4 regions of the Pseudofrankia sp. DC12 genome follow, and region 4 is predicted to be linked to each of the others. Evidence: riboswitches for the same ligand, from Rfam matches in the RefSeq annotation. Region 4 holds a riboswitch; each other region holds the start of a gene.
What was found. A riboswitch is a leader RNA that binds a small molecule or an ion and turns the genes downstream of it on or off. The one in region 4 is predicted to bind cyclic di-AMP.
Positions count from the first base shown of each region.

Region 1: it holds a riboswitch for cyclic di-AMP, as region 4 does, so the genes downstream of both, FRADC12_RS15040 (C40 family peptidase) here and FRADC12_RS27720 (C40 family peptidase) in region 4, are expected to answer to the same signal.
Region 2: it holds a riboswitch for cyclic di-AMP, as region 4 does, so the genes downstream of both, FRADC12_RS12270 (transglycosylase family protein) here and FRADC12_RS27720 (C40 family peptidase) in region 4, are expected to answer to the same signal.
Region 3: it holds a riboswitch for cyclic di-AMP, as region 4 does, so the genes downstream of both, FRADC12_RS16560 (C40 family peptidase) here and FRADC12_RS27720 (C40 family peptidase) in region 4, are expected to answer to the same signal.

Region 1 is NZ_KQ031391.1:3,782,525-3,787,827, forward strand. It holds gene FRADC12_RS15030 (type 1 glutamine amidotransferase) at 1-383, shown strand, start outside; gene FRADC12_RS15035 (PHB depolymerase family esterase) at 506-1,144, shown strand; gene FRADC12_RS15040 (C40 family peptidase) at 1,856-2,848, opposite strand; cyclic di-AMP (ydaO/yuaA leader) riboswitch at 2,928-3,102, opposite strand; gene FRADC12_RS34355 (hypothetical protein) at 3,636-4,739, opposite strand; gene FRADC12_RS32305 (hypothetical protein) at 4,727-5,303, opposite strand, start outside.
Region 2 is NZ_KQ031391.1:3,090,978-3,096,280, reverse strand. It holds gene FRADC12_RS12285 (hypothetical protein) at 1-907, opposite strand, end outside; gene FRADC12_RS12280 (adenylosuccinate synthase) at 1,159-2,442, opposite strand; gene FRADC12_RS12275 (DUF3151 domain-containing protein) at 2,583-3,014, opposite strand; gene FRADC12_RS12270 (transglycosylase family protein) at 3,141-3,893, opposite strand; cyclic di-AMP (ydaO/yuaA leader) riboswitch at 3,895-4,069, opposite strand; gene FRADC12_RS12265 (transglycosylase family protein) at 4,532-5,303, opposite strand, start outside.
Region 3 is NZ_KQ031391.1:4,138,427-4,143,729, reverse strand. It holds gene FRADC12_RS16580 (BlaI/MecI/CopY family transcriptional regulator) at 1-22, opposite strand, end outside; gene FRADC12_RS16575 (hypothetical protein) at 197-352, opposite strand; gene FRADC12_RS16570 (TetR/AcrR family transcriptional regulator) at 576-1,199, opposite strand; gene FRADC12_RS16565 (hypothetical protein) at 1,256-2,773, shown strand; cyclic di-AMP (ydaO/yuaA leader) riboswitch at 2,941-3,107, shown strand; gene FRADC12_RS16560 (C40 family peptidase) at 3,251-4,153, shown strand; gene FRADC12_RS16555 (hypothetical protein) at 5,165-5,303, shown strand, end outside.
Region 4 is NZ_KQ031391.1:6,834,625-6,839,927, reverse strand. It holds gene FRADC12_RS27740 (hypothetical protein) at 1-143, opposite strand, end outside; tRNA gene FRADC12_RS27735 (tRNA-Pro) at 349-422, opposite strand; gene FRADC12_RS27730 (hypothetical protein) at 840-1,316, opposite strand; gene FRADC12_RS27725 (class F sortase) at 2,159-3,013, shown strand; cyclic di-AMP (ydaO/yuaA leader) riboswitch at 3,460-3,622, shown strand; gene FRADC12_RS27720 (C40 family peptidase) at 3,626-4,687, shown strand; gene clsA (cardiolipin synthase ClsA) at 5,040-5,303, shown strand, end outside.

The DNA.
Region 1 (5,303 bases), 3.1 Mb from region 4:
GCCGCTCGTTCGAGGCGCCGGACGCTCCCGTGCCGCCCCGGGCCGTCGGCGACATCGTTGTGGAGCCGGACCCGTCGCTGCGGCTGCCGACCGTGCTTGGCTACGAGAACCACGGTGGGCGGACCAGGCCATTGCCGGGGGCGCGTGGGGTCCCGTTCGGCACGGTCCGGGTTGGTCTGGGCAATGGCATCCCGGCGGGCACCGACGGGATGGTCCACGGCACGGTGCTCGGGACCTACCTGCACGGCCCGCTGCTGGCGCAGAACCCCGCTGTCGCCGATCTGCTGCTGTCCTGGGTGCACGGCGAGCTGCCGCCGCTGCCCGGGCCGCCCGAGGTCGACGCCCTGCGTGCCGCGCGCCTGCGCGCCCTGGAGATCGCCTGAGCGAGGATCTGGCCTCGGCCGGCAGTGACGTGGGCATCCTCATGACACGGAGGCACGGCCGGGGCCACGCTGGTGGTGTAAACCGGCGCCATGGCGGTGCCTAGTGTGATTCCTTTGGTGGCGTGGCCGCGAATCCGCTCTCCGCGTGGTGGAAGAAGAACAGCAAGACAGCCGTGATCGCTGTCGTCGTGATCGCTGTGCTCTGGACCGTCGCCCACGGCAACGGATCGGCGAAGACGAAGGAGAAGGCGATCCCGGACCAGTACGCGTCCAAGGGGCGCCTGGTGCTGATCCACGCCAAGGAGAAGTCGAAGAGCAAGGTGCCGCTGGTGCTCGTCCTGTCGGACGACAACACCAAGACCAAGGTGTTCGAGACGGACAGTGGTGCCTCGACGCTGGCGGACCGCAAGCACTTCGCGCTCGTCTACCCGGAGCCGGTCGCGAGCCAGTGGCAGGTCGACCCGAACGGCGCCGACGCCCAGTACCTGAAGGACGTCGTCACTTACATGTCCAAGGACTGGACATCGGTCGACGCGAGCCGCGTCTACATCTGGGGCCTGGGCGAGGGAGCACGGCTGGCGCTCGCCCTGGCCTGCGCCAACCCGTCCCAGTTCGCGGCGGTCGGTGTCGTCGGCCAGTTCGACCCCGACCCGGGCCCGAACTGCGACACCGAGGTCCCGACCGACCGGGAACGCGTCGCCACCCTGGACAAGAACGCGTCCGCACGGTTGTGGACCTTCTCCTCGAACAAGAGGCGCTGAGCGCCCGGGATCGCCGCTGCTGAGCGGCGGAAAGCCGTCCGCCCCACCGGGCGGGGGGTCTCGGCAGGGCGGACGGCGGGCCTGGTCTCGGCCGAGGAGTCGGCTGGCGCCGCCCCCGCCAGGTGGGGGGAAGACCCGGCAAGGGCGGCGCCGCCTGGTTGGCCCGGATCCGGGGGGGACCGGCCGGGCCGCCGCCGGGCCGAGGGGGATCGGCCGGCGGTTCGTCCGGGGGCGTCAGATCGAGGGCGGGAGGGGGAAGCCCTCGTTGGCGCCGACGGACGAGCTGTGGGCGTGGCAAGGGGCTGGGCCACGCTGGTGGAGACAGTGGTCGGACGCCAGGGCGGACCCCGGCGAGCCGGTGGTCACAAAGTCCGCAGAGTGGATCCCGGCCCGGCCGAGGGAGGCCGAGCCGTGACGGGATCCCCTTGCCCGGCTTCGGACAGCGGGAGATCCCTCAGGGCACGCTCCGCGCGGAGTCAGGCCGCGACACACTGGTCTGGGGGAGCTCGCCGGGACAAGCCCGGGGTGGGACGGCCAGTCGCCCGCCGGGTGGCCGCGCGGATTTCCGCAGGGCCGGCCACCGCGACGGGTGATTCCACGTAGGGCTCGCCAAGCCCGATCGGCCGTCGCCGATCGGGCCGGGCTACCTCGCCGGTTGGCGCCGTCGGCCGGAGGACCGGCCGACCAGGCCGCCCGACGGCGGCCAGGTCCTTACAGGACGCGCCCGACGTAGTAGGTCGTGCTGTAGATAGCCTCGAGCTTGACGACGTCACCGCTGTGCGGAGCTGCCCACATCTTCCCGTCGCCGGCGTAGATGCCCATGTGGTAGATGTTTCCCGGAGACCCGAAGAAGATCAGGTCGCCGATCTCCTTGTGAGCCGGGTCGACGTGGATCGTGGCCTCGTACTGGGCTTCCGCCGTCCGGGGCAGGTTGCGGCCGAGCTGCCTGTAGACGTACTGGACGAGGCTGGAGCAGTCGAACGAGTCCGGCCCGTTGGCCCCGTAGACGTAGGGCTTACCGGCCTGGAGCGAGGCCAGGTAGACGGCCTTCGAACCCAGGTCGCCATTCGTCGGCGCGTTGACCGTGATGCCCCGGGATGCCGAGACGGCGGGCTTCGCCATGACGTTCAGCGTGCCGACGTTGTCCGAGACGGCGGACTGCAGTGCGTCGGTGCCGTCGAACACCGCTGTGATCTGGGTGGTGGTGAGGACCCGTGCGGTGTACGAGGTGTACCCGCTGCCGTTCGTCGTCAGGTGCAGGAACGTGGCGAACCCCGTAGGGAGCTTCACCTGGACCTTGACCAGCTGGTTGGCCAGCGGCTGGTTGGTGTCCTTGTTGGTCAGCTGGAAGCCGACCTCGACCGCCTGGTCCGCGTAGACGTTCACGTTCGGGTTCGTGATGTGCAGGTCGACGTCGGCCTTGGAGGCAAGCGTCGGGGCGGCCAGGTCGGACGCGGTGCCGCCGTCCGCGGACGCGAGCGTCGAGGCGAGGCTCACCGGGTGGACCATCGTGCTGCCGCTGCTCCCCCCGGCGCCGAGGGCGCTCGCGAGGTTCAGTCCGGTCGTGGTGGTGCCGTCACCGGTGAAGGCGTCGTTTGCGTGGTCCGCGGCTGGGGAACAGCCGGCAAGAGCGATGCCGGATACCGCGATGGCGCCGGTGGTGGCCGCGGCAACCGCGGTCCGGCCCTTCGCCTTTGCGACCACGGAGAGGCCGCGGTGACGGCCTCGGCTGGTAGTGAGCCGGGCGTCGGTATCCCAAACGGAGGGCGCAGACAAGTCTCGCTGGTCCTTCCCGTACGCCTACGAGGTGAGCTGTCGGGTTCGGGCTGGGCTGCCCGGCCCCCGCGCGACTGGCGCGCGAAGGGCTTCACCCCAAGGCCAGCGTTTTCACGCCGGCCGGTCTTGCACGGGTGGTTCCCCCGCTCCTGCCCGTGGTGACGACTCGGAGGGGACACCGGGACCGCGGGCAGGATTCGGCGTTCGGTCCGGTGGTTGGGCTGACGTCGTGGAGAAGACTAGTCCACGTGGATGATGACGGTAAACGCAGGTACCGCCGATACGTCTGGTCTTTCACGAAACGTCGGTTCACGGGCGGCTTGGCGCTCTGTCACTGCCCTGGTCGCGGACGGCTATTGGTGGTGCCGTCTGCCTGGGTAGCGGGCCTTGCGGTCGCCATGGTCGGTACTACCGGTAATCTCGACACTACGCGAAGATGTCATGATCGGCCCGAGAGGCCACAGGGCGAACACTTTCCGTAGCCGGCCTCGAGGAGGTGGTGACAGGTGCACCCCCTATGCCGGGTAGGCCTATAGGGCTAGACGCGCACCCCTCTAAATGTGGTTGCCGCGCAAGGCCCTAGGACTCAAACGTAAGGACGAAAGTCCTTAAATCGCTACGGATGGCCGGGCTTGGTCGCCCAGCGCAGCCGGACCGGCGACCGACCGTCGATGGCCCGGGCGCGGCTCGCACCTTGGCTGACTCCTTGTTGCCGCTAAGGCAGATCGTCCGGCTGCTGGCGCGGGGCGCGCCGGGTGAGGAAACCGGCGCGGTCGAGCACCTGCAGCTCGATCGCCAGCTCCAGCACCTCGCGGGGGAGCGTCCGATGCATCGCCTGCATCGCCTCGACCGCCGCTCTGGCCCGGTCGGCGAGCTCGTCGAGCGCGTGCTGGCGCTGGCGCATCCGGGCGCGCTCCTCCTGGATGGTGCGGACCGTCTCCTCTTGCCAGCGCCGGGTGAGCACCAGGTGCTCGCTCGCGTCGGCGGCCTGGCGCTTGGCCTCCTCCAGCCGGTCCAGCAGCTGGTCGAGCTGCTCGAGGCGGCCAGCGAGCTCCAGCATGTCGCCCCGGCCGATCCCGGGGAAGCGTTGCTCCTCCCAGCCGCCGGGTGGGGTCCTCTGCTCGAGCGGGTCCTGCGGTTCCGTTGAGGACTGCAGCACCGCCGGGATGTACGGGCCCGGGGGGAAGGGCGGCTCCGCTCCAGGGGGTGGCGTGCCGGGCACCTGCTCGAGCGGGTGCGGTCTGGTCGGGATAAGGGCTCCGAAGTAGTCGGCGAAGGATGGTGGCGTCGGGCCGGCGCTGGCCGGCGGTCCGACGGGGTCGTATCCGGCCGCGGCGCCAGCCGTGCTCTCGGGCTGGTGGCCGTCCGGCCCGGCGAACGCGTCACCCGGACCGAAGCCATGCTCGACCGCGAACCCGTCCGTGGCCGCGAACCCGTGCTCGACCGCGACGCCCTGCTCGACCGCGAACCCTGCGCCGTCCCGGGCCGGGACGGCGCCCTCGTCGCGTGCCGCGAACCCCGCCTCGTCCCTCACCGCGAGACCGGCCCTGTCTCCTGCCGCGAACCCGGCCTCGTCTCTCACGGCGAAACCGGCGGGTGGCGAGGCATCGCCGGGGCCGAGGCCTTTGGAGGTCGACGCCTGCCGAGGCCCGATCGCCGGGCCCGCGCCGCCGAAGGCGGGATCGTCGTCGCAGAGGGCGTCCGGGGCAGCACCAGGCGGCGTGTCGACGGTGCCATCGGGCACGGTGACATGGATGTAGGCGCTGTCAACTGCCCGTTCCGGTCCAGTGAGGCTGTGCGGGCCGGTCACATCCGACACGGTTCGTAACGGTAGCCCAGACCGCGCGGAAGTGCGGGCAGATACACCGTCTCGCTAGCCTGTGAGCGTAGCCAGGACGGAAAGTGATGATTCCAGCACCGATGTGGGGTGGGCGGTCCGGTCAGAGCGACAGGTCGGTGTCTCGCGGTTCGACGGCCGCCGGGCCGGCGGTGAGCGGGTCTGTGGCCCGCGGAGGGCCGGTGGGCGGTGCTCTGCCAGGCAGCGGTGGCCTGCGCGTCGATGGTTCGGTGCTCCGGTGGTGGCGGCGCCCAGCGCAGGTCCCGGCTCCAGCCGCCGTCGATGATCGAGCCGAACGCGTCGACGATCGCCCAGTCGACGACCTGGTCGGCGTCGACGACCACCGCCCGGCCCATTCGGATGTGGGCGAGCGACGGGTGCACCGCGTCGTTGAGGCAACGTCCTTCCAGCCAGGCCCGGACCCGCCAGGACCGGGTGAGCACCCAGGGCGCCTCTGATCCGCCCGGAATCGCCAGCCGGTGCCGGACGATGAGGTGGCCCAGCGGCGGAAGCCGCCCCTGGAGGAACTGCTGGCGCAGGTGCCCC
Region 2 (5,303 bases), 3.7 Mb from region 4:
GCCAGTACAGCAGCGGCCAGGCCATCAGCTGGTCACGGCCGTGCCGGCGGGTGGGGGCCGGCCCGCCGCTGGCGGAGTCCCGGCCGCCGCGGCGGGACCGGCCCGACCGGTCCGCGTCGGCGCGCCCCGGGCGCCCGGCCCGGTCGGGGCCGGACCGATGCCCCCGGTCGGCCTCGGCGCCGCGCCGGCCCAGCGGACGGGTCGTCGGGGCGTCGGCCGGGTCCGGCAGGCCGATCCGGGTGGCTCGCACCACATTGGGCCGGCCCCGCCGTGGCACGGCGGCCAGGGCCGGATCGCCCGGTGGGTCGGTCGGCAGCGCCGCCCGGGGCCGTCCCTCACCGCGGTGGCGGGCCAGCCGCGGCACGTCGCGCACCACCCGCAGCGTGACCGGCGGGACCAGCTCGGCCTCGGCGCACAGCTCCAGGAAGGCGGCGAGCTGCGCCTCGACGTGCGCGGCGATGGCCGCCGAGCGCTCCCGGCGCAGCGTCTCCACCCGCTGCGCGCTGCGCACCCAGTGGCTGCCGCGCAGCAGGACGTCGGTGAGCGCGTCGGGCAGCGCCTCGCCGCTCGGCGAGAAGCCCACCTTCCAGGCGTCGGCGTCCCGAGCCGGATCGGCGTCGCCGAGGCGATGGGCGCGGTAGTCGCCCGCCGCGGAGCGCCGCCACGGCTGGTCGTCGGCCGCGGTGACCTCGCCGCGCAGGGCTGGGCCTCGGCGGACGACGACCGCGCCGGTGCCGCCGGGTGAGGCCGGGGCCTCGGGGGCCGGCCCGAACTCGGCGGCGGACGGCGGCCCCGGCTGGTCGGGCGCCGGCGCGAAGCTGTCCTCCCTGCGGGCCTCCGGCGGTCCCGGTGGTTCGGCCCGGGATGCAGACGGCTCCTCAGACGGGCGGGCGACCAACCGATCCACCTCCCGGCACTACGCAACGTGACCAGCGAAGCGTTACGCCTAGCGGCCAACCCTGCAAGGCGATCAGCCGGAACCGGCGCTTGCGCGCCTTCGGCTGTTCGCCGCTTCGGGCGCTTAGCGCCCTCGCCTACGTGAATCGAGGCCGGCGGACGAGCTACGGGGGTGGGCTAATCCAGGGTTCAGAACTGGGTTGCGTTGCGCTGTCGGGTCGCGGGCTGGGTTGCGTTGCGTGGTCTGGTCGTCGGCGTGGTCTAGAGGAGGTCGCGCAGGACGAGGGTCTGGTCTCGGCCGGGGCCTACGCCGATCGCGGAGATCGGCGCGCCGGACATCTCCTCCAGGGCGCGCACGTAGTCCCGCGCCTCGGGGGGCAGCTGGTCGAACGACGTGGCCTCGGAGATGTCCTCGTGCCAGCCGGGGAACTCCTCGTAGATCGGCTTGGCGTGGTGGAACTCGGTCTGGGTCATCGGCATCTCGGCCATCCGGGTGCCACCGACGTCATAGGCCACGCAGACCGGAACCGTGTCGAAGCCGGAGAGCACGTCGAGCTTCGTCAGGAACAGGTCGGTCAGGCCGTTGACCCGCACGGCGTACCGGGCGATGACGGCGTCGTACCAACCGGTGCGCCGGGCGCGGCCGGTGGTGACGCCGAACTCGCCGCCGATGCGGCGCAGCTCGTCGCCGACCTTGTCGTCCAGCTCGGTCGGGAACGGGCCGGAGCCGACCCGGGTCGTGTACGCCTTGATGATCCCGATTACGCGGCTGATCCTCGTCGGCCCGATGCCCGCGCCGGTGGCCGCGCCGCCGGCGGTCGGGTTCGACGAGGTGACGAACGGGTAGGTGCCGTGGTCGACGTCCAGCAGGGTGCCCTGCGAGCCCTCCAACAGGACCACCTTGCCGGCGCGCAGCGCGGTGTCCAGGACGAGGCCGGTGTCGGCGATGTGCGGCCCGAGCTGGCTCGCGTAGTCCAGGTACTCGGCGACGACCGCGTCGACCTCGATCTGGCGGCGGTTGTAGACCTTGGCCAGCACCTGGTTCTTCTCACGCAGCGCCAGCTCCAGCTTCTGGCGCAGGATGCCGGGGTCGAGCAGGTCCTGCACCCGGATGCCGGTGCGCGCGACCTTGTCTCCGTAGGCGGGGCCGATGCCGCGGCCAGTCGTGCCGATCCGGGCCTTGCCGAGGTAACGCTCGGTCACCCGGTCGAGGGCCCGGTGGTGCGGCATGATCAGGTGCGCGCTGGCGCTGATCAGCAGCCGGGACGTGTCGATGCCCCGCGCGCGCAGGCCGGCCATCTCGGCCAGCAGCACGCCGGGGTCGATCACCACGCCGTTGCCGATCACAGGGACGCAGCCGGGGCGCAGGATTCCGCTGGGGATGAGGTGCAGGGCGTACTTCTCGGCGCCGATGACTACGGTGTGACCCGCATTGTTGCCACCCTGGTAGCGCACGACGTAGTCGACGGCGCCGCCCAGCAGGTCGGTCGCCTTTCCCTTACCCTCGTCGCCCCACTGGGCTCCGATCAGGACAAGCGTAGGCACGTGGCGAGACTCTACTAAGAATCGACCTGGTCGAGCTCACGCTTCTGATCGCCACGACGTGCGCCGACGCCTGGACCGGCCCTCAGCCCGCCCGGGACCGACCTGCCGGGCCGCCCGAAAGGGCCGCGCGAGCGCTGGTGTCAGGGGGCGAGCGGGCCGAGCTGGCCGGGTGCTGCCGGGTCGCAGTCGACCAGGAAGGCCCGGATCCGCGTCACCTCGTCGGTCTCGCCGATGGCGTCGGCGGACCGGCCGAGCGCGGCCAGCGCGCGCAGGAAGCCGCGGTTCGGCTCATGTGACCACGGGACCGGCCCGTGGCCGCGCCAGCCGGACCGGCGCAGCACGTCCAGCCCGCGGTGGTAGCCCGTTCGCGCGTAGGCGTAGGCCTCGACGACGCGGCCGCCATCGAGCGCCCCCTCGGCGAGGGCCGCCCAAGCGGCACTCGACGTGGGGAACTCGGCCGCGACGTCGGCGGCGGCCTTGCCGGCGGCCAGCGCGTCGGCGCCGGCCTCGGTCGGCAGCAGCGTGGCCGGCGGCCCGCCAAGCAGGTCCGGCCGTCCGGAGGTAGAGGTCATGGGCCAACCGTAGTGGACCCGGGCGATCAACGACGCCAGCCCCGTCCGCACGGCGGATGAGCCTGCGCCGGCAGGGGGCCGGTCGGGGAAGCCTCGTCCCGCCCGGGACGGGCGGTGGAGCGCGGACTAGCCGGTGACCGTCGCGTTCCAGAGGTTCTCGCCGACGACGCCGGGCTGGCCGTCGCTGACCTTGGTGAGGTACGAGTACAGCGCCGCGACACCCTGGGACTGGGCGCCGAACTTGCCGTCGACCGCGAGGGCGAAGCCCTGGTCGTGCATCTGGTTCTGCCAGACGTACGCGTCGGCGCGGACCTTGTTCGCGTCGGCGGCGGAGATCGTGCCGTGGAAGCCCGAGGCCTGGACCTCCGCCTCGGCCTTGTCGAGCGTCATCGCCGGCTCGGCCGGCTGGAGTGCCTGCTGGAGAGAGCCGCCGGAAGCCGACGACGAGACCCCGATCGGGCCGTTGCTGGACAAGCCGAGCTTGCGCGAGCAGGCGGGCCACGGCGACCAGCCGCGCGAGTTGTAGAGGCGGTAGGCCGCCTCGTCCTGCACGGCGGGAGCGGCCTGGTCCGGCCGGCCCGAGTAGCCGAGGCCCTGCCAGGTCCGCAGGTCGAACTGGTACGCGCCGTAGAAGCCGTTGCCGGTGTTGATCGAGTAGTTGCCGCCGGACTCGCACTGGCGCAGGCGGGCGAAGTCGTCCGGGGTCGCGGCGCCGGCGGGCATCGCGGTGACCGCGAGGCCGCTGCCGACGAGCGCGGTGACCGCGCCGGTGGTGCGCAGCACCCGCACGGTCGTGGACGGGCCCTGCGGCTGGGCGCGGTGACGGCCCCCGGTTCTGCGCTCGGCGGGCCGGGTCTGGCCCGTCTGCTCAGACGGCATGTCCGATCCTTCCCTGCGCCTGCGGGGTGAGCTGTCGGGTTCGGGCTGGGAATGCCCGGCCGGCTCCCCCGTGCTCTCGCGAGCCCGGATGGCCGGCTACACCCCAAGGACGTGACTGCCGCCGCGTCCGAAAGTGGGTCCCCCGCTCCTGCCGAACGGATCAGCGCCCTTGGATCAGGGACGGCGTACATGCGGGTGGGGCAGGATTCGGCGTCCGCCCGCACGACTCGCCCAGGACAGACGAGTAGCTCCGGACTGTAGCGAGTCGGGCGTCAAGCCCGCAAACCGGGCTCCTCTTGACATCGGGAGCCGGCCGGGTCATGAGCCGTGAACCGGGGCCGTCCGTTGCGGCGGACGGCCCCGGTTCACGGATGGTCCGGCGACCCTGGCCGGAGCGGGAGCAGGGCTGTGGCCGCCCCGCCTCCGGCTGGCCGCCGGCTGGGTGGGGATCGGCCGGATCCCGGCCTGACGAAGGCCCACGACCGGTTGGGGGGCCGGTCGGGCGAGTGGGCTCCGCGCTGCCGGTGCCTCGGCCTCTGGCGCCGTGCCGGACCGGGCGGGGACCTCGCCGCCGGACCTCGGAGCGGGCAAGGGGCCGGCTGTCCGGGCCGGGTCAGGCGGGCGAGGGTGTACCGGGGCTAGGCGAAGGTCGCGGCCCAGGTCCGCGGGCCGACGACGCCGTCGACGGCCAGGCCCTTCGCGGCCTGCAGCTGCCGGGCCGCGGCCGCGGACACCGGGCCGTAGTGGCCGTCGGCGGCGAGCGGGTAGCCGATCGCGTTCATCCGCTCCTGCCAGTGGGCGACGTCGGCGCGGTACTGGCCGACGAGAGCCGTCGTGAACGGCAGCTGGGCCGTCGTCGACGTGATCGCCTGAGCGACGAGAGGAGTTCTGGCCGCCGACCGGGAGGCCTGGGGCACGTCGGACGCGCTGGCTCCCGGAGCGAGCTGGTCCGCGCCCATACCGCGGCCACAGAGCGGCCACTGGCCAAATCCAGAACGTTGCGCCAACCGCAGCGCGGCCTCGTCCTGAACCGCCGTTGGCGCGTCACTCGGCAGTCCTGAATATCCCAGGCTCGCCCAGGTCCCGGCCGAGAACTGGTACGCGCCGTAGTAACCGTTGCCGGTATTGACGGAATAGTTTCCGCCGGACTCGCACTGGCGAAGCTGCGCCCACGTTGAAGAGGCGCTGGCGGGTGTGGCCACGGCAATTGCGCCGCCTACTGCCGCCACGATTACCGGCACCGCGGCGATGCCTTGGCGTATCCGGCGGGTTGGGTGTGCCAATGCCCGTCGGGGATCCTTGCGGATCGGCGGGGCCGAACGGTGTGGCCGGTCTGTGCCATCGCCTCCGTGGGAGGGCGCCGGCCGGTGGTGCCTCGTGCTGGTGTCTCGCACGCTTGCGTTGCCGGCT
Region 3 (5,303 bases), 2.7 Mb from region 4:
CGAGGTCGCCGAACAGCTCCACTCCGCCTCCATGCACCCGCCCGCGTCCAGAGCGTGCGCTGTTGTGCGTCTCCGGATGGTGCGATGGTGCCATGGCCCGGCCGTCATGGTCCGGGCGGATGGGCTGCCTCTGGAGGGCGTGCGGCAGGGACGGCCGGGGGTCGGGGCGTCCGGTCGGCCTGGGTGTCCCCGTCGGCTACTGCCGTCGGCCCGCCGCGACGGCGCCGCCGATGAACACCGCCGCCGCCAGTGGGTTGCCAGCGACGAGGTCGGCCGGCCCCGACGGCGGGCCACCGAAAGCGCTAAGGTGCGCCAGCAGGTGGGCCAGAGCAACTACGGCTCCGAGGGTCATCAGCGCCTGCCCAGTCCGGATGATCCGCCGCTTGCGGCGGTACCGGGCGCGCCGCTGGGCAGCCTTCCGTTCGTGGGCTGTCATCCCCGACCCGGGCGAATCGGGGCGCGTCGGCGTGCCGGGCTCGCTGTCACCACGGGTCCTTTGGGCACGCCGGGAACCGTCCGAACAGCAGGCGAGCATCGAGGACATCGACGATGCCAAAGGGTACGGCCAGGAATAGTTATATGTCGGCGGTCGCCTGCCGGTCGGTCGCGTCCGGTGAGTCGCCGTGGAGAAGTCCACGCAGGACGAGGTCGATCACCGCCGGGCGTGCGCGCTGGGCTGGCCAGCCGTGGCTGGCGCGCAGGTGTACATATCCCCAGCCGGCCGTGTTGAACAACACGGTCGCGGTCATGGTCGGCGGGACGTCGCGCAGCGTGCCGTCGAGGGCGCCGTCGCGCAGGAGCCGCTCGAACGGCCCTGCGAACGTGTCAATCGTGAGGCTGTCTGGGCCGGGCTCGTGAAAGACCTCGCCTCGGGCGAGGAACAGCCCGGCCAGCAGCTGTAGGTGGGCGTCGGCGGCGGCACACAGCCCGTCCAAGGCGGCGTGCAGCCGTTCGGCGGCGGTGCCTGGTCCGGTGAGGGCCGGCCACACGGCGGCGCGGAACTCCTCAGCGGCTCGCGCTGTCAGGGCGCCGACCAGCGCGTCACGGGTTACGCCCCGACGGTGCAAGGTAGCCCGGGAAAGGCCGGCCTGGTCCGCGACCCGTTCGAGCGTGACGTCGGCTAGCCCCCACTTGCTGGTCGCGGCGGCGGTCGCGTCCACCAGCGCGGGCTCGATCGCCGCCTCTTGACGTCTATCCATAGGTGAATCATATTCGCGACATGGATGTCGCACTTTCGGGACATACGAGTCGCACGGTGCGGCAGCCGACGGGGTTGCTGCCCCTTGTGGCGCTCGTGGGCATGGCGGCGCTGTTCGCCACCTACTGGGATGACGCCTGGCACACCGACAGCGGGCGCGACAGCGCGGCGATCCCGCCGCACCTGCTGCTCTACGGCTCGGTGGCGGTGGTGGGCGTGGGCGTCGTCGCCTGGGGGGTGGCAGCGCTGCGCGCGACCCGCTCCGCCGGTGCGGTCCTGCGCCATCGGCCGCTGCTGCTCGCCGGGCTGGGCGGGACGCTGATGCTGCTGTCGGCACCGGTCGACGCCGCGTGGCATGCGGCCTTCGGGCGGGACTCCGTGTTGTGGAGCCCACCGCACCTGCTCGGCGTGTTCGGCACGCTCGCCCTCGTCACCGGCGTCCTGCTCGGCGCGAGGCCCGGCCACGGCGCCGACTGGGCGCTGTCCGCGACCGGCACTCTCATCCTCGGCGCCACCGCCGTGCCGGTACTGGAGTTCGAGACCGACGTGCCGCAGTTCGACGAGGCCCTCTACCTGCCGGCGCTGCTCGCGAGCACCCTGCTGGCCGCGACCGTGATCAGGGCCGCGGTGCCTGGGCCGCTGCCAGTGCTGCGCGCCGTCGTCGGCTACGCGCTGGTCCGCCTCGCGATCGCGGCCGGCCTGGCCGCCCTCGGACGCAGCCGCCCGGACCTTCCGGTCGCCGTTCTCGGTGCCGCCCTCGCCGAGGTACCGCTGCGCGCGCCGGCGGCACGGCTGGCCGCCGGCGCGGCCGGGGTGGCCGCGACGACCTGGCTCGCCGCCGCCACGGGCCTGACCAACGTCCCGGCGAGAGCCGTCGCCACGACGGCGGTCCCGGTCATCGTGCTGTTCCTGCTGTGCCTGCTCGCCATGACGCCGCAGTTTCGGGCTCGCGGCCCGGCTGTTCTGCTCGTTGCGATCGCGGCACTGCTGGCGGTCGGGTGGGAGAAACCCGCGTCGGCGCACGACCCCGGCCAGGGACGTGGCACCTTCCCCGTGCTGCTGACCGCCACCTCCGACGGGCGCGGCACCCTCACCGCCACCGTCTGGGCCGTGACCACGTCCGCGCGCACCGGCGCCTCGAACGGTCCAGCCACCGGCGCTTGTCCGCGGCTCGTTCCGCGGCAGCTGGTGGCCCGCCGTGCAGGAAAGACCGTGGTAGGCCTGTTGAGAGGCGCCGGCGGCGGCTGCGCTTTCTCCGGCCGGCTGCAGGTCGCGGCCACCGGGCGTTGGTTCGTCTACACCGAGTTCCACGACACCTTGCGCGGCGACGTCGAGGCGTGGGTCCCGCTCGACGCCCGCCACGCGGGTGCCGTCACCGAACGCCGTGAGCTGTACCTGCCGTCCCGCGGTGCCGCCGACAGCGGGCCGACCGCCCGGGAATTCCTCGCCGGCGCGGCCCTCTACGCACTCGGGCTGGCTCTGCTCGGATTCCTGCTCGCGCACGTCCACCAGGTCACCCGCCGGCCGGCCGCGCAGCTGCCCCCGATCGGGCCTCGCGGACATCCCCGCGCCTGATTCGCCCGCGCGGGGCCAACGGCTCGATCCGACCACGGTGGTTCGACACATCCGGCAGGCGACACCCGGCGCTGCCAACCCCCCTCAATCTACTATCCCGTGTAGTTGCTAGCGTGTGGGTCGCTATCGCCGCCGGACCGTACGCCGAGTCCTGCCCCCGGTCCGGCGATACCCCTTCGACGCAGCCGGGGCAGGAGCGGGGGAACCACGTTCCACCGGGTGCCGCATCCCCCTGCGGCGCCCTCGGGGTGAAGCCGCCCGTGTGTCACAACGGCCGGCCGGGCTTCCCGCCCGAACCCGACAGCTCACCTCGCAGGCGTCTGGGAAAGGTTTCACGTGCAAGCACGCGAACCACATCGGTCCGAACGCAGTCCAGCCACCGCCGGGCGCGGTCGTCACCGGACCCGCCTTCGCTCAGGGTCCCTGCTGGCTCGGACCTCGAGTCGCGCCACCGTCGCGGCGCTCACCACGGGCACCATGGCCTTGTCCGGGGTGGCGTTGACCGGCTCCCTTGGCCCCGCCGCGGCGGATTCGGACACCGGCGCGCAGGGGATCACCGCCAACTTGCTGGGCGCCGCCCTGGGAAGCGCGGCGACTCCCGCTGCGGACCCCACCTCCGAGTTGGCCCTGCCGGTCGCCTTCCGTCTGCGCACGGCAGTCTCGTTGGCGCCGGCCGTCCCCGACGTCACGGTGAACGCCGACGAGCCGGTCGAGGTCGGCTTCCGGCTCACCACGCGGGGCGGCGGCGCCCTCGCGGACCGGGACATCCTCGTCCAGGCACTGTTCCCGAGCGGCTGGACGACATTCAAGGCACTACGCACGGACGCGGGCGGCTACGCCAGCTACACCGCGCGGGTCCTGACGACCACCCAGATCAGGGCGACATTCGCCGGCAGCCAAGAGCTGGAGGCGGTGACCTCCGACCCGGCGGTCGTCCGGGTCCACCCGGCGCCGCCCGCGCCTGTCCTCCCGGCCGCCAGCCGCGCGCCCGCAGGCGAGACCGTCACCGTCGCGCCCACAGGGGCGACGACGATCGGGGAGAAGGCGGTGTACCTGGCATCGCTGCAGGCGGGCAAGCCGTATGTGTACGGGGCGGAGGGCCCGTACAGCTTCGACTGCTCGGGGCTGGTGCAGTACGTCTACAGACAGCTCGGCAAGACGCTGCCACGCACCACCGACCAGCAGTTCGCGGCGACGATCAGGATCGCGCGCGGCTCGGAACAACCCGGTGACCTGATCTTCTTTGGCGAGCCCGGGTCGATCTACCACGAGGGCATCTACGCCGGCGACGGAAAGATCTGGGTCGCGCCGAAGAGCGGCGACGTGGTCAAGCTCGAAACCATCTGGACCTCGTCCTACTCCGTCGGCCGCGTACGGTAGCGCTAAGTGGCGCCCGCGGGCCGGTCCCCCAGCCGTCCCGCGGGCACCCTCGTCCGGGCCTGCCGACCGAGACCTCTGATCAATCGCCCAGGTCGGCGACGGAGGACCACCGGACGCGGGAACACTGTGATGGGTACGGCGCGAGGGCGGACTGCGCCGCCCCCGCGGCGACAGCCGCGCGGACCCGTCAGCGACCGGACTGGACATCGTGATCCTCCAGCCCGTGCCCGACCTCCTCCGCATGGAGCTCGTAGCGGTACCGTCGATAAGTGGCAGCTGGGCGCGGCCAAGGATCTGGTCGGGCGGCGGAAGGAACCGAACGGGTCGGAACGTGAGCCGGGTCAATCTCCTCGACGACGAAGCCGGCGGCGCGGATGGCTCGGTCGTCCGCCGGTTCGGGTGGCAGCCACCCCGCGCTGGGCGGTGCTCGGACGGTCCGTCGTAGTCACATGGGCGCTGCGCGCGGGCGCCTCGGTAGCCGGCCGGTCAGACGTGTCCGCCTTGCCGATCCGTGTCCCGCCATGACCGCGGCCACCCGACGACAGAAGCGATCGGCTTCTGTGCGTCGACCTGCCTCAGCTCCAGTTCGCCAGGCGCCCGGTGGAACGTAGGCCCCACGCTCCTGCCCCGACCGCGTCGAAGGGGTATCGCCGGACCGGGAGCGGGACCCGGCGTGCGGTCGGGGGCGATGGCGGTCGCCCTCCTAACCAACTACTGATCGTAGTAGATAGTTGGCGTAGGTGACACCGGACGCCGCCACCGGAACGCCTCGGACCCCGGACCGTTCATCGTGCCCGACGACTCGGAGGGTCGGCCGTGACCGGCGGGGTCGGCCGTGACCGGCGGGGTCGGCCGCGGCCCGCGAGAGTCGCACCATCCGGTCGGTGCCCCGCGCACAGTCCTTGGGACACCCAGGTCGCCGGCGGCGTTGAGGCAGATTGAAACGACAGCGGCTAGTACTATACTCTTTAGTTGACCTTGCTGTGCTGCCTGCCTCGGACGGTTCCCGGCATGACCAAGAAGACCAGTGGCGACGACTCACCCGCCGCGCCGACCCGCGCGGACACGCGCGCTCCTGGGCTGACGGCCCACGAACGGAAGGCGGCTGAACGGCGCGCCCGGTACCGCCGCAAGCGGCGGATCATCCGGA
Region 4 (5,303 bases):
TCGAACTCGCCGTACCGCGCGCCGTCGACGGACACCGCCACAGACGCGAAGGACCGCATCGAGTTGGGACCGGCCCAGGGACCGTCGGTCTCGATGTCGGTCACGACGTAGACCCAGTCGTCGGGCGAACGGTCACCGGCCATGAGCTGATCCTGCCGGACCGTGCCCTGTCAGGTCCCCGGTTTTCGCGGGGACTAGCCGCAGGCGGGCCTGTGGGCGTGGTACGTGAAGGACCGCGCGGCCGGCTTCCGCCCTGCTCGGCGGCCTGTCGCGGGACTCGCCGAAATGCAACAGCCGAACCTATTGTAATAGGTTCGGCTGCCCCCGATGTCCTGAGACATCACGCTGTCGGGACGACAGGATTTGAACCTGCGACCCCCAGACCCCCAGTCTGGTGCGCTACCAAGCTGCGCCACGTCCCGGAACGAGGCCCCTGAGACGGGACCGTCCTGCGTTGCACCGGCCGGCGAGGTCGCACTCGACCGCCGGGCCGGCCCGCTGGTTTCCCGGCGGGTTCGCCGTGTCCTTTGAGGGCTGGCCCTGTGGGGGCCCGGCGACGTTGTCACCTTACCTGATCTGGGGGGTGCTGTGATGGCTGTGGGGTATCGCGGCAGCGGGTGCCACAGCCTTGAGGCTGTGGCACCCGCTGCCAGTTGCCGCCACGGGCCCGGAAAGGCCCGTGCCTGACCGACACACCGCCGGGCGGGACCCGGGGTCCCCGCGGATCCGCGGGCGCGGATCCGCGGGGAGGCGCCAGGCCGGGCCGGCGTGGGGCGGGCGAGCCGCCTCGACGCCGGTGGTCGGACGCCCGTGCGCGTCCGACCGGTCAGCCCCACGGGTCAGTTGGCGCCTTGCTGGCGGCGGCGGTTGGCGAGACCGACGGTCAGCAGGACGGCGCCGAGGCCGGCACCGGCCAGCGGGAGGGCGGTGCTGGAGCCGGCCATGCCGCCGCCACCCGCCGCGACGCCGCCACCGGCGCCACCGCCACCGCCACCGACACCCACGCCGACGACACCGACACCGACACCGCAGTTCCTGTTGTTCTTGTCGTCAAGGATGCCGTTCGGGAACAGGCCGCCGTCCTTGCCGTCCTTGCCGTCCTTGTTGTCCTTGTTGCAGTTGTCCTTGTCGTTCAGGATCCCGTTCGGGAACAGCCCGCCATCCTTGCCGTCCTTGTTGTCGAGAATGCCGTTGCTCGACTTGTCGCCAGAGGCCGTGTCGGCGTACGCGACGCCGAGGCCGGGCCCGAACGTGAGAAGCATGCCGGCGACGCCGGACAGTCCCAGCAGGGCGGCGCTCCGTCCCAGTCCCTTCATCAGGTCCCCTCTCCCAGAGTTAGTGACTGCGTGATTGCTGCGAGCGACAACATAGCCACTCGACGACGGAATCCAGCGCAGCCTGCGGGTGGCCTCGGACCTGGCGGACGGGGCCGCCGGGCACACGCCCCGGTCGACGGCTGCTGGTGGCAAATGCCCGTGCCGGTGGGATGTCCGCCCGTTCTCTGTGCTTCGGCGGCGCCCGTTTTCCCGACTCGTTCTCCGTATTTCCGGAAACCAGGGCCACGGTGTTGGCGCGGTACGTCGCCCGTGGGCCGGGTGACCGTTTTTCCTGGCCCGCCCAAACCGCGCCCGGATACGGCGGCGACAGGCCGGGAAACGACGTCGCCGGCCGTAGCATCCGGGCGTCGGGGCAGGGGGAGGGAGCGGTTTTCGTGGGCCTGGAACCGAGGCGACGTGACCCCGCGCGCGGTGCGCGGCGCGGGCCGGCGGGAAGGGAACACCCCCGGCGGGAACCGTCGCGGGGCAGGCAGACGGCGGCCGGGTCCGCGCCGGCCCAGCCCACGGCTCCCCGGCCGGCGGGCCCACCGAAGCCGGGTCGGCAACCGGGTGCGCCCAGGCCCACCGCTGGCCGGCGGGCCGCGTGGCTGCGGGCTGTCCCGACGAGGGCCGCCCGGTCTGGCTCCGCCAGGCCCAGGACCGTTCGTCTCGCCGGGGCCTCGCGGACGGCCCTCGCCAGGGCGGTCGCGGCCGGCCGCGACAAAGCCTTCGCGGCGGGACGCTTCAGGCGGACGGCGACCGGTGGTGCGGGCGAGGCGGCAACCGGTGGCGGGCGCGGGCGGCGGCTGGGTGGCCTGTCGTGGCCGCTGGCGCTGGCTGGCATGGCACTCGTGGTGGCCAGCGGCTTCCAGCTGGCGGTACCGATGATCCGGTCGGCCGAGGCTCCGTCCGGGCGCGCGCTTCCACCGCCGCCCGCGCCCGTCACGGCCAGCCCGGCCGGCCAGCCGACGGCCACCCCCAGCCCGCCGCCCCCGCCGCCGGTGGTGACGGGCCCGGTCCGGCTGAAGATCCCGGCGATCGCGCTCGACGCACCGGTCGTCGGCCTGGGGCTGGACCCGCAGGGCGCGATCGACGTGCCGGCCCAGTGGGGCGACGTCGGCTGGTACAAGCCGGGGGTCGCGCCGGGCGCGGTGGGCCCGGCGGTGCTCGTCGGCCACTACGACTCGAAGACCGGACCGGCGGTCTTCTATCGGCTGGGCTCGGTGCTACCCGGCGACCAGTTGGTCGTCGTCGGCGCGTCCGGGGCGAGCGTCACCTTCGTCGTCGACCGCCTCCAGGAGGTCTCAAAGGCGACGTTCCCGACCCAGGAGGTCTACGGGCCGGTCACGCGGCCGGAGATCCGGGTCATCACCTGCGACGGCGCCTTCGACGAGCACACGCACCACTACGTCGACAACCTGGTGGTCTATGGCCACGCCATCAGCGTGCCGCCGACTGCGGTCCAGGCACCGTCCGCGCCGCGGCCGTCCGCTGCCGTGGCGGCCCCGCGGCCGGCGGCCACGACAGCCGCCGCCGCGAGCTCGAGCGCCCCAGCGGCCGGGTCGCCCGCGCTGCCGCCCGCCGCGCCGCTCGTTGCGCCGTCGCCGACCACCCCGGTTCCGACCACCCCGCTGGCGGGTGCCCCAGCGGCATCCAGCGAGCCCGCGGCGCCCCGGCCTTCGGCGACGCCGAGCTGATAGTCGCCCGCCCTTCGGGACGTGTGACGGGCGACGCAATCTGGGGCCGGAGCGTCCGCGCGCGGCTAGCCCCCCGCCGGGCCGCGTTGTTGGGACTTTGGGCCCCTAGAAATGATCGAAACTAAAGTCCTCACAACCTTGTGTCCAAGGTCCTAGAGCGCTGTGAGTCAACTTGTCTGGAACACAACGGGAGGCCAAGTCGGCCGGCTCGGCGGCTTCCGGGCGCCCGCTGTCACCGCGGCCCGGGAGCGGCTGCCCCGCTGTGGGGAACGTGCGGGGAACTCGCCCGACACCTGTCGGTAACCCCCGGAAGGTGTCCGACTGTTGTGTTTACGGTGGTTGGAGTACCCCCGTAGACATCCACTAAGGTCGGCAATGCAACATTCTTCACCTAAGGCACCAATGCGTCGGGCTGAAACGCCGAGTCCTGCCCCCGGCCCGACGCTCCCTCCGACATGCCGGGGCAGGAGCGGGGGACCCATGGTTCCGCCGGGCAAGGCCGGGAGACCGGCCAAGCCCTTGGGGTGAAGTCGCCGTCCCCAGGCGGCCGGGCTACATGAACCCAGCCCGAACCCGACAGCTGACCTCGCAGGCGTCAGGGAAGGACGAGCGTTGTCCCGTCGTGGCATGGCCTGGCTCCCGGACGACTGGGATGAGCTGGTCCGCGGCCGGCATCGCACGGGGGGCGCTCCGCGGGAGGCCCGTCGGCGGTCCGCGCCAGGATCTCGTCGGGTCGGCACCATCGCCGCCTTCACGACCGGAACGCTCGCCGTCTCCACCGCCGCCTTCGCCGCGACGGTCCCGTCGGCTCCCGAGCAGCCGGCCACGATCGACCCGAGCGCCCAGAACCAGAGCATGCCGTTCGCGTCGAACGCGCTGGCCGCAGCGCTCGGCGGTGGCGACACCGCCACCCCGACCAGCCACGGCTCCAGCGGCCTCGCCGGCGCGCTCGCCAACTCGGACCCGGCCTTCACGAACCTGACGCTGTCCGCGGACAGGACCACCGTCGCGCCGAACTCGCCGGTCGTCCTCACGGTGAAGGCCACCGAGGCGATGAGCGGCGCGCCGCTGGCGCACGAGCAGGTCCAGATCGTCGTCGTCGACGGGCCGAAGTGGCAGACCACCGCCGCGCTGACCACCGACGACAACGGCACCGCGAGCATCTCCGCCCGGCTGCTGTCCACGACCACGATCACCGCGGTGTTCGACGGCGGCAGCACGTTGCGCCCCTCGGTCGCCGGCGCCACGACCATCACGATCTCGTCGGGCCAGGCCGCGAGCAGCTACCTGAACAACGCGATCCCGAGCGTCATCCCGGGCAGCACGATCGGGGAGAAGGCCGTCTACCTGGCCTCCCTGCAGAAGGGCAAGCCGTACGTCTACGGCGCCACCGGCCCGTACTCGTTCGACTGCTCCGGCCTGGTCCAGTACGTCTTCCGCCAGCTCGGCCGCAACCTGCCACGCACCGCCGACGCCCAGTACTGGGCCTCCGTGCACGTCGCCCAGTCGGCCAAGCAGCCCGGTGACCTGATCTTCTTCGGCGCCCCGGGGAGCATCTACCACGTCGGCATCTACGCGGGGAACGGCTACATGTGGGCCGCCCCGGAGACCGGCGGCGTGGTGTCGCTGCGCCCGATCTACAGCTCGACGTACCACGTCGGGCGGATCATGTAGCGGACGCGGGCGGCCACGCCCGCCCGGCCTGGCGAACGCGGCCAGGCCCGCCACCAGGCCTTCGCCGCCGCAGGTCCCGCCCGCGTACGGCTGTTTCTCCTGCCCCGGGGGCGCCTCTCGCCGCCTGCAAACGGCTCCACAGGGCTAGTTTGACGGCCGGCGGAGTGGTCTGCGGTCGCCTCGCGACGTTCGCCCCGGTGGTCATCGGCTAGCGTCATGCCGAGGCGAGAGACGCGCCGTCCTTGCCGGCCCGTGCCGATGCGCCCGCGCACCGACGCGGGCAGGACATTTTCGCGTCTCCTTCTGCCCGTAGTGTCTCGGGGACAGGCCACTGACGAGTGAGGAGATGCGCATGGCGAGCGCTCCCGCCCCGTCAGGCGACGGTTCCGGCGGCGCCCCCGCGCCCCCGGGCGGGGGGTCCCCGGACGGGGAGCCGGCGCCGTCCGACCGGATCCTCACGATCCCGAACCTGCTGTCCACGCTGCGGCTCGTCGGCGTCCCGGTCTTCCTGTGGGTGGCGCTGGGCCCGCGCGCGGACTGGGTGGCGCTGGGCATCCTGATGTTCGCCGGCGTCAGTGACTACCTGGACGGCCGGCTGGCCCGGGCCCTGAACCAG